3 regions of the Enterobacter sp. UPMP2052 genome follow, and region 1 is predicted to be linked to each of the others. Evidence: predicted binding sites of a transcription regulator. Region 1 holds the regulator's gene; each other region holds the start of a gene.
What was found. Region 1 encodes Fur, which represses iron uptake genes when iron is present. Its sites were predicted from a motif close to ATAATAATGAGAACNACTATCAA; they were not measured.
Positions count from the first base shown of each region.

Region 2: a site for Fur is predicted at 1,479-1,501, ahead of efeU (iron uptake transporter permease EfeU). Genes of this name have one in related genera too.
Region 3: a site for Fur is predicted at 2,287-2,309, ahead of ftnA (non-heme ferritin). Genes of this name have one in related genera too.

Region 1 is NZ_JBSKJR010000001.1:2,036,818-2,040,455, reverse strand. Features, by position in the region: gene chiP (chitoporin ChiP) at 156-1,553, shown strand; gene chiQ (ChiQ/YbfN family lipoprotein) at 1,596-1,925, shown strand; gene fur (ferric iron uptake transcriptional regulator) at 2,069-2,515, opposite strand; gene fldA (flavodoxin FldA) at 2,807-3,337, opposite strand; gene ybfE (LexA regulated protein) at 3,493-3,638, opposite strand, start outside.
Region 2 is NZ_JBSKJR010000001.1:1,643,649-1,647,286, forward strand. Features, by position in the region: gene efeO (iron uptake system protein EfeO) at 1-546, opposite strand, end outside; gene efeU (iron uptake transporter permease EfeU) at 590-1,423, opposite strand; gene ACWKX3_RS07735 (NupC/NupG family nucleoside CNT transporter) at 1,675-2,859, shown strand; gene ACWKX3_RS07740 (DUF3574 domain-containing protein) at 2,947-3,366, opposite strand; gene putP (sodium/proline symporter PutP) at 3,483-3,638, opposite strand, start outside.
Region 3 is NZ_JBSKJR010000001.1:609,631-613,268, forward strand. Features, by position in the region: gene tyrP (tyrosine transporter TyrP) at 1-1,178, opposite strand, end outside; gene ACWKX3_RS02755 (YecH family metal-binding protein) at 1,376-1,612, shown strand; gene ftnA (non-heme ferritin) at 1,649-2,146, opposite strand; gene yecR (YecR family lipoprotein) at 2,351-2,689, opposite strand; gene ACWKX3_RS02770 (HD domain-containing phosphohydrolase) at 2,794-3,638, opposite strand, start outside.

The DNA of each region.
Region 1 (3,638 bases):
GTTTTGCCCACGAAAAAGCATTGATAATTCGCGTCGCGAAAAATAACCTAAAGACGGTAGTTAATTCGAGGGTATTTCTAACTACCCCTGACCATTAGGTCTTTTTATATTTTTCGCCGTTCAGGCGTTTTTAATTCGTCAAAGAGGAATAATCTATGCGTACGTTCAGTGGCAAACGTAGTGCGCTGGCGCTGGCAATTGCCGGTGTGACAGCAATGTCGGGCCTGGTGATTGCGCCAGAGGCTAAAGCAGAAGGTTTCATTGATGATTCAACCCTCACGGGCGGAATTTATTACTGGCAGCGTGAGCGTGACCGTAAAGACGTCACTGAAGACAAATACAAAACCAACCTTTCACACTCCACCTGGAACGCCAACCTGGACTTCCAGTCGGGTTATGCCGCGGATATGTTTGGCCTGGATATTGCGGCGTTTACCGCAATAGAAATGGCGGAAAACGGCGACAGCGGTCACCCGAACGAAATCGCATTCTCCTCCAGCAATAAAGCCTATGACGAAGACTGGTCCGGGGATAAGAGCGGCATCAGCCTCTATAAGGCCGCGGCGAAATTCAAATACGGCCCGGTATGGGCGCGCGCAGGTTATATTCAGCCAACCGGACAGACGCTGCTAGCCCCACACTGGAGCTTCATGCCGGGTACCTATCAGGGCGCAGAAGCGGGGGCCAATTTTGACTACGGTGACGCCGGGGCGCTGAGCTTCTCCTATATGTGGACCAACGAGTACAAAGCGCCGTGGCACATTGAGATGGATAAGTTCTACCAGAACGATAAAACCACTAAAGTGGACTACCTCCACTCCCTGGGTGCGAAGTATGACTTCAAAAACGACCTGGTACTGGAAGCCGCCTTCGGACAGGCTGAAGGCTATATCGATCAGTATTTCGCGAAAGCCAGCTACAAATTCGACGTTGTGGGCAGCCCGCTGAGCACCAGCTATCAGTTCTATGGCACGCGTGATAAAGCCAGCAACGGCACCGTTAACGATATCTACGACGGTACCGCATGGCTGCAGGCGCTGACCTTCGGTTACAAGGTGGGCCAGGTTGACCTGCGTCTGGAAGGGACGTGGGTGAAGGCGGAAGGGCAGCAGGGTTACTTCCTGCAGCGTATGACCCCAACATACGCCTCATCAAACGGTCGTCTGGATATCTGGTGGGATAACCGCTCTGACTTCAACGCCGACGGTGAAAAAGCCGTCTTCTTCGGTGCAATGTATGACCTGAAAAACTGGAATCTGCCAGGCTGGGCGGTCGGTGCTTCTTATGCTTACGCGTGGGACGCGAAGCCTGCTGATATGGCAACCCCGGATGCGTACTACGATCCTAATTACCGCCTGAAAGAGTCCTCCTACAGTCTGGATGCTAGCTACACCCTGCAGGACGGGCGTGCCAAGGGCACCATGTTCAAACTGCACTTCACGCAGTATGACAACCACTCCGATATCCCAAGCTATGCGGGCGGTTACGGCAATATCTTCCAGGATGAACGTGACGTGAAATTCATGGTCATCGCGCCATTCACTATTTTCTGATGAAACCCCGGCGGGCGTGGCCCGCCGAAACGGAGACGGCAGATGAAAAGAAAAGTAGTCATGGTCGCGATGCTGGCAACAGGGCTGGTGGCCTGTGCGCAGCCTCAGGCCCCGAAAGAAGATTCGCGTCTGAAAGAGGCCTATAGCGCCTGTATCAATACCGCGCAAGGCTCGCCGGAGAAAGTTGAAGCCTGCCAGAGCGTGCTGAATGTGCTGAAGAAAGAGAAAGCGCATGAACAGTTCGCGACGCAGGAGAATGTCCGCGTGATGGATTACCAGGCCTGTATTCAGGCGCGTCAGACCGGTAACGAGCAGGAAGTCGAGAAGCGTTGCGATAAGATCTGGCAGGAAATTCGTAATAATAACCAATAGCGCTGTTTGACGCCCGGTGGCGCTGCGTTTACCGAACCTACAGAGGTGTCATCGCCCGTAGGCCCGGTAAGCGCAGCGCCACTGGGCTTTTTAAGGCAAAAAAAAAGCCAACCTTGCGGCTGGCTCAGAGTATGAAAGTTTGCTTATTTCGCGTCGTGCGCGTGCTCATCTTCGCGGCAATCGCCTTCCGCACAGTGTCCATACAGGTACAGGCTGTGGTTAGTCAGACGGATACCGTGGCGCGCGGCAATTTCACGCTGGCGTGATTCAATAGAATCATCGCTGAACTCAATGACCTTGCCGCAGTCGAGGCAGATCAGATGATCGTGGTGGTGTTGCTGGGTCAGCTCGAAAACAGATTTACCGCCTTCGAAATTATGACGGGTAACAATGCCCGCGTCATCAAACTGGTTCAGCACACGATAAACGGTTGCCAGCCCAATTTCTTCGCCCATGTCGATAAGACGCTTGTAAAGGTCTTCCGCACTGACATGGTGATTGTCTGGCCCCTGAAGCACTTCAAGGATTTTTAACCGAGGAAGCGTTACTTTCAGGCCAGCCTTCTTTAATGCGGTATTGTTGTCGGTCATGCGGAATCTGTCCTGTTGCTAAACGTTTCACTTCAAAAGAAGAAGTGACAGAAAATGCACCTGGGATAATGCGTCTCATTATAGAACTGCCATGGCTAAATGAAAACTGCAAGTCTCAGGCAAAGTATGCTTATAAAAACGTGGTATCACCAACAAACTTGTTCGATGGAGCCCACTTTTTATCAGGGGGATATTGTACAGGTCTGAGCGAAAAAGTTAAAAGTTTGTAGCAATTAATTTAATCGGTTTTACCTGGCATGCGGGCGCAACCGCAGTTGCGCCGCAGGAAAATCAGGCGTTAAGAATGTCGTCGAGGTTCAGTTCTTCACGGACCTGCTTCACCCATTTTTCGACACGCTCAGCGGTCAGTTCTGGCTGACGATCTTCGTCGATAGCCAGACCCACGAAGTGGTTGTCGTCTGCCAGGCCTTTGGACGCTTCAAAGTGGTAGCCCGCCGTTGGCCAGTGGCCGACAATCGCCGCGCCGCGTGGCTCAATGATGTCGCGGATGGTGCCCAGCGCATCACAGAAGTATTCCGCATAATCTTCCTGGTCGCCGCAGCCAAACAGGGCGACCAGCTTGCCGTTGAAGTCCACTTCTTCGAGCGTCGGGAAGAAATCGTCCCAGTCGCACTGCGCCTCGCCGTAGTACCAGGTCGGGATACCCAGCAGCAGGATGTCATAACCTTCGAGGTCTTCTTTGCTGCTTTTGGCGATGTCATGTACATCGGCAACGTCTTTACCGAGCTGTTTTTGAATGTTTTTTGCGATATTTTCGGTATTGCCGGTATCACTGCCGAAGAAAATGCCGATGATTGCCATGAGTAAAATAACCTCTTGAAACTTAATGGTATGGTGGCGCAATTTGTCCACGGATAAGGGCAATAATAGCAGAACTGGCAACCCTGCGGAAACAGCTATCGCGCAGGACTGCACTCTGTGCTACATGAAAAGGGAAATACGGGGGTTTTTCAGACTTATGCCTTGCTGCGTAACGCGTTGAGCTGAGCGATCAGCATCTCTTCAATCAATTCGCTGCGGCTGATATCACGGGCGGAGGCCAGCTCGTTTAGCGCATCGACAGCGTCAGCGTTGAGCTTCAGTTCGACACGCTTAAGCCCAC
Region 2 (3,638 bases), 390 kb from region 1:
ACGCTCATAGTGCTGGCGGGTTGGGGCATACAGGGATTTCGCTTTTTCGATATCCCCTGCTTTCACCGCGTCGGTAAAGGCTTTTGTCCCGGCAACCAGATCCGCGGTCTCTTTCGTGACATACGCTTTATACGCGGTGATGGCCTCACCCAGACTCAGCAGGGCATCCCCTTTGGCCGCGTCAGCAGTGGCTTCGCCCTTAACGATCAGTTTCCCTTTCGGGTTCGTCAACAGACCGCAGGTCATGTCATATTCACCCGGTTGCAGGTTAGCGGTCATCTTCTGGGTGAAGCCCGGCGCGATATTTTCGCGCTCTTCCACCACCATCACGCCTTTGAGGATCTCCCACTCCAGCGCCTTCTGACTGTGGTTTTGAATAATAAACTGGGTTTTACCGCTGTTAACCGTGATGGTCATCGGTTCACACTGCTTATCATTCACGGTGACTTTCACCTGCGGAATATCAGCGGCCTGCGCGGATAATGCAGACGCAAAGAGCGCCGCCATACCAACCTGTAACGCACTACGACGAAATTGAATTGCCATGACCTTTCCCGTTTAAAAGTATGTTGTAACTAAATTGTGCACTTCACGGCGCGATTTGCGACGGCTGAGTGCTGGGGCGCGAAGGCATAAAGAACAGCACCAGCGCCGGAATAAGGTAGAGGAAGTACACCGCCACTTCGCTGATGCTCGGCGTTTCCTGGTAGCCAAAAATGCCTTCCAGTAACGTTCCGGTCAGAGAATGGGTGGAGAGAATGCCGCTGAGGTTAAACGCCACGTCCTGGAAGTGATTCCACAGCCCGGCTTCATGGAAGGCGCGGATCGCCCCCGCCGCCAGCCCGGCCGCGACCAGCAGAATAAACAGGCTGGTCCATTTGAAAAACGCGCCCAGGTTAAGGCGGATGCCGCCCCAGTAGAGCAGAAAGCCGAGCACGACGGCGGTTGCCAGCCCGAGCATGGCACCCAGCGGCGGCCAGATGCCGACATCCTGCTGGAATGCCGCCAGCAGGAAGAACACCGATTCCAGACCCTCACGCGCGACGGCGAAAAAGACCATCGCGATCAGCGCCCAGCCGTGGTGATTGCCTTTTTGCAGCGCGTTGTCCACCGCCTGCTCCAGCTGCACCTTCACGTTGCGCGACACTTTGCGCATCCAGAACACCATCCAGGTGAGGATCACCACCGCAATCACTGCGACCAGCCCTTCAAACAGCTCCTGTTCCCGCTGCGGGAATTCGCCGGTGGTTTCGTTGATAAGGATGCCCAACCCCAGACAGAGTGCGGCCGCCAGAAAAACGCCCACCCACATCACGCCAATCCAGCGCCCGCGCTGGGTTCGCTTCAGATAACTGGCGATAAGGCTGACAATCAGGGCCGCTTCAAGGCCTTCACGTAACATAATGAGAAATGGAACAAACATGCCGACACCTTAAATGTTTATCGCGGTCAACTGATGCAAAGAAAGGTAAATTCTTTTGATAGTGATTATCATTACGGCGGAAAGAAAAACAAGCGAAATATGGGGCGTTTTGATGACGAGATGTAAACGGATCGCCGGGTAATAGTTAGCGTAGTTATGATTAAGTTTATAAGTTATAACGAAAATGCCCATTTACGGTTAATCGGCACTGTGGCTAAATGTCCGCCTCAAAAACCAACCGTAACCACACTATGTATAACATTGTCCATTTCCTGCTGGCGCTGGTCATAATCCTCGCCCTTGCCTGGCTGGTGAGTTTCGATCGCCGCCAAATTCGTATTCGCTTTGTCTTACAGTTGATCGTTATTGAAATTGCGCTGGCCTTTTTTTTCCTGCACGCGCAAAGCGGCCTGTTTATTATTCGTTATGTCTCGGGATTCTTTGAATCCCTGCTGAAATTCGCGGCCGAAGGGACGAATTTTGTCTTCGGGGGGATGGGTGAAAAAGGGCTGGCGTTTATTTTCCTCGGCGTACTGTGCCCGATTATATTTATTTCGGCGCTGATTGGTATTCTCCAGCACTGGCGTATTCTGCCGATTTTTATTCGCGTGATCGGCACGCTGCTGTCAAAGCTGAACGGCATGGGCAAGCTGGAATCGTTTAACGCGGTAAGCTCGCTGATCCTCGGCCAGTCGGAAAACTTCATTGCTTACAAAGGCGTCCTGGGCGATCTCTCCTCGCGCCGTCTGTTTACGATGGCTGCCACCGCCATGTCGACCGTTTCCCTGTCGATTGTCGGGGCCTATATGACCATGCTCGACGCCAAATTTGTCGTTGCGGCGCTTATTCTCAACATGTTCAGCACCTTTATTATTCTCTCGATTATTAACCCGGCGCGCCCGGAAGCGGAATCAGAGATTAAGCTGGAAAAACTGCATGAATCGCAAAGCTTCTTTGAAATGCTCGGCGAATATATTCTGGCCGGGTTTAAAGTAGCGATGATTATTCTGGCGATGCTGATTGGCTTTATTGCGCTGATTAGTGCGGTCAACGCCCTCTTCTCCAGCGTATTTGGTATGAGCTTCCAGCAGATCCTGGGCTACGTCTTCTATCCACTGGCGTGGCTTATTGGGATCCCGCTCCACGATGCCTTGCACGCCGGCAGCATTATGGCAACCAAACTGGTGGCGAACGAGTTTGTGGCGATGATTGAGCTGCAAAAAATTGCCCATCAGATGTCACCGCGCGGGCTGGGCATTTTATCCGTCTTCCTGGTGTCGTTCGCTAACTTTGCGTCTATCGGCATTGTCGCCGGAGCGATTAAAGGCCTTAACGAGCGTCAGGGCAACGTGGTCTCGCGCTTCGGTCTGCGTCTGGTGTATGGCGCAACGCTGGTGAGCCTGCTGTCGGCGAGTTTTGCGGGGCTGGTATTGTAAGATGCTTTGCCGGGTGGCGCTTCGCTTGCACGGGTCTACGGGATTTGTAGGCCCGGTAAGGCGTAGCCGCCACCAGGCCTGGTTTTATTAAAACTGCACGCACACCGGCTGATCGACCCGCATCACCGACTCCTGCGCGAAGCGAGATTTATAGATCCCGCGCAACGCTTCGATATTCTTTTCGCTCTGCGCATCGTGAGCATGGATTAGCATCAGCGCTTTGCTTGGCTCCCGCGCCACTTTTCCATCGTTACCCAGCCACTGACCGCGCGCGTCAAACACCGTTAAGCCGTCGCGAAAACGCGGCGTCACGTCCTGATCGACAAACTGCTGCCACTCGTTGCCGGTGATCTGCGCGCCAGCAGGACGGTTTAAACCGAAATAGAGCGTGGTCTGCTGCATCTGGTTATCTGCTTTGCAGGTCTCCACGGCTGTGCGTTGCGCGGGCGCGTTACAGCCTGCCAGCATCAGTAATGCCGCCACTATCAACCCTGTTTTAATTGTCATTGTTCGCTATCCTCATCGTTATAAGTGCAGCGATATCACCGTAAATGACGGATTTTGGCAAGAAAAAAGCCGGGTGGCGCTAGCGCTTACCCGGCCTACGGTGTGACGTGGAAAAATTATTCTGCCTGCAGCTTAGACGGTGGTGCAGAGTGGTAATGCGCGTCCGCTTCAGCGAAGCGTTTTTGCATCGCAGCAGACGGTGCCTTGCCAAGCAGGCTGAACACCACAATGCCGATGCTGCCGAAGATGAAGCCCGGAATGATTTCGTACAG
Region 3 (3,638 bases), 1.4 Mb from region 1:
AGGAACTGCACCAGAATAATCGTTACGCCACAGGCAAACACCAGACACAGCAGCGGTTTACCGCCCGCCACGCGGTAGCCCTGTTGAGGATGCTGCTCCCGGCTTTTCCAGGCGAGTAGCGACGGCAGCAGCAGGGCCAGGACGGATAACGCGACGCCTGCATACCCCAGCGCCATAACAAACCCGCGCGGGTAGAACAGCGCGAAGGCCAGCGGTGGCAGGAAGGTGATCGCCCCCGTCTGCAAACGTCCGGCAACGCTATTTCGGCGCTGGAACAGATCCGCCAGATAATCGAACAGGCCGAGGGCGACGCCGAGGAATGAGGTCGCCAGCGCCAGGTCGGCGAAAAGATGCACCGCCAGCTCGACGTGTGAAGAGGTCACGACGTTACGCAGAGCCACCAGCAACCCGTTCAGCCCGGCGTGTTCGGCCATCATGCCCATAAAGGTTGAGGAATCGATGCTCCCCAGCGTCACCAGCTGCCAGAAAATGTAGGCGATCAGCGGTATGGCACTGCCGATAATAAACACGCGGCGCAGCTTACGGATATCGCCCTGCATATAGCTAACAATGCTGGGCACGCTGCCGTGGAAGCCGAACGAGGTGAAAATGACCGGGATGGCGGACAAGGCCAGCCCTTTTTCAAGAGGTAACGTCAGCAGGTTAACCTTGTGGATATGCGGTGCCAGCAGCACCAGCATGGCAATCAGAAAGAGAATTTTGGCGCTGAACAGAAAGCGATTGAACAGATCGACCAGCGATGTCCCCACGCACACCACGCCGCCGCCGATAAGGGTAAAGAAGATCACACCGGTTGCGGGTGAAATGTTGAAACCGAACGCGTCGTTAATGCTGGAGGCAATCAGCTCTCCGGCCCCGCTGATGTAGGCGGCGGTCAGGGCATACATCAGGAACATCATGCTAACGCCTGCGATCCACTGACCGTATCGCCCAAGGTAGCGGGCAGCCAGCGAACCCAGACCCGTGTCGGCAGGCACATGCTGATAAACCTCCAGCAGCAGCAGAGCGGTATAGCACATCAGCGCCCAAAGCCCGACCAACAGCAGTAGCGTCACGCTGAATCCCACACCGGCCGCCGCCAGCGGCATCGCCAACATTCCTGCGCCAATTGTGGTTCCGGCGACGATAAAAATACTTCCCAGGGTTCTGTTCTTCACACTTTCCTCTACAGCCATTCGATATCGCGACCCAATCTGCGGCGCAGAGTAAGGGAAAAGCGCTGGCTCGTCAAATCCACGTTACAAGGTGTGTAAAGCATTAATTACAGTGTGAGGCGTTAAGCGAAACCTGAGCCAGCGCAAGGCGCGCGTGACGTAGTAAGGGTAGTCTCGCGGTTTCTTTTGAGGAGGTTAAGATGTCAATTCACGGGCACGACGTACTCACGATGATGATTGAGTCAGGTGAGCAGTATTCTGAGAAGAGTCTGATTGAGGCTATTCATGCGCGCTTTGGTGAAGCTGCGCGTTTTCATACCTGTTCGGCATCGGATATGACGGCGTCGGAGTTAGTCGCATTTCTCGCGGCCAGGGGTAAATTTATTCCCGTTGCTGAGGGCTTCTCAACGCACGAAAGTAAAATCTGCCGCCATTAAAAAAACGGTGCTGAAGGATCAGCACCGTTTGTGGAATTAATTCTGGGTATCAAGCGTGGAAAGTTCTTTATCAATAAAGTAGAGACCTTCACCCGATTTACCGGCCAGGGATAATTTATCCAGCACCGATTTAAACAGCTTCTCTTCTTCATGCTGCTCAGCAACGTACCACTGCAGGAAATTAAAGGTTGGATAATCCTGACTGGTCATGGCGGCGTGCGCCAGTTCGTTAATTTTCTGCGTGATCAGCTGCTCGTGCTCGTACGTGGCGCGGAACAGTTCATCCAGCGAGCCGTATTCCGCGACCGGCGAGGCCACCGTATCAATACGCGGCAGGCTGCCCGTATCGGTCAGATAGTCAAACAGGCGCTGCATGTGCGTCATCTCTTCCTGCGCGTGGCGACGCAGAAACGCGGCGGCACCTTCGAAACTGTGATAGCTGCACCAGGCGCTCATCTGTTGATAAAGCAGGGAGGAATAAAGCTCGAGGTTCATTTGGGTATTGAGCTTGTCGATCATTTCAGGTTTAAGCACGGTGCCGCTCCACGTTATTATTTCGGGTTCAGGATGAGCGTCACTATAATTTGTTATTTAAATATTTGCAAAAAGTAAAATAAATAGATTTTTATTAAAAATACGAATGGGAATAACACGCATTGGCACTCCATTAATTTATATTAATGAGAATTGTTTTTGTTCCTGATAAAAGAGTCTGCCAGCGGTCACTGGCAGCAGGAATTAATACCACGGATTAGTGACGCCAGGGTTAATCGCATAGCCCATGCATTTGTACTGAATGGTCACTGTTTCATTCAAACACAGGGAGCCGCCGATCAGCGTACAGGTTTTAATGGGCTGGCCATAGGCGGAGGCGGCGGAATATCCCATGCTTTGACAGGCTTTGGTCGCCGTGCCGTGAGTGACATACTCGTCATAATGGGCGTTCTGCAACGGCGCCTGACCGTAGTCCAGACGAACGACGCCGTTTGGCGCGTCCAGGCTGCTTACCTGGGCCTGACGGGTTACGCTGCATCCCGCAAGAAGCAAAACTGTACCGGCAACGAAAAGTCTTTTCATGGTTCGCTCTACATGACTGTAAAGAGGTTATCGTACCGATTGATGACCACAGCAATGCCAGGAATAGCCAGCCAAACAGCGCTTTCTCTTTGCAACGAAGGGTATTAGTCGGCCATTTCGTCAAAAATCGTCCTGAACCGCTCATGATGCAGACGGAACAGCGCGACAAGCTGCGGATCGAAATGCCGCCCGGCCCCCTTGAAGATCACCTCGCACGCCTCTTCGTGAGAAAAACTCGGCTTATAGACCCGCTTTTGCCGCAGGGCGTCATACACGTCGGCCAGAGCGAGGATCCGCGCTTCAAGTGGGATTTGCTCCCCGCGCAGCCCCTCCGGGTAACCGCTGCCGTCCCATTTTTCGTGGTGAAAATGGATAAGATTCTCCGCCACCGCGCCCAGTTCAAGCCCCTGAATAATACGCCAGCCTTTCAGCGTATGGAGCTTCATTTCGGCAAACTCCTCGGCGGTTAGCGGGCCTTGCTTGCGCAGGATGCGGTCCGGCACCGCGATTTTTCCCACGTCGTGTAAAGAAGCAAAGTGCTCAATGTCGCGCACCGTCTGGCCTGAAAGCCCCAATTCCCGGGCCATTAGCCCGCAGTATTTTGCCACCCGCTGAATATGGCTGCCGGTTTCGTCGTCGTGGGCGCGGTTGACCCTCTCCAGAGCCTGCACCATGTTCCGGTTAACGATACGGCTTTTGCGGATATGGCGGCGCATCATTATCAGCATGCCGAGGCTGAAAAGTGCGGCGATCAGCAAAATCACGCTGATGATTTTAAGCGTGTTTTTCGTCAGGCTCGGGAAGGGGCTATCGTCCGCACGCCGTTCAATCTGCGTTCGGAACTCCGACAGACGATGGATTTGGGTCAGAAGGTGAAACAGTGGATGATCGGGGTCGACCCACGGACCGATGATATATTCTGAGCGGGTCACGCCCGCCACCTTTAATA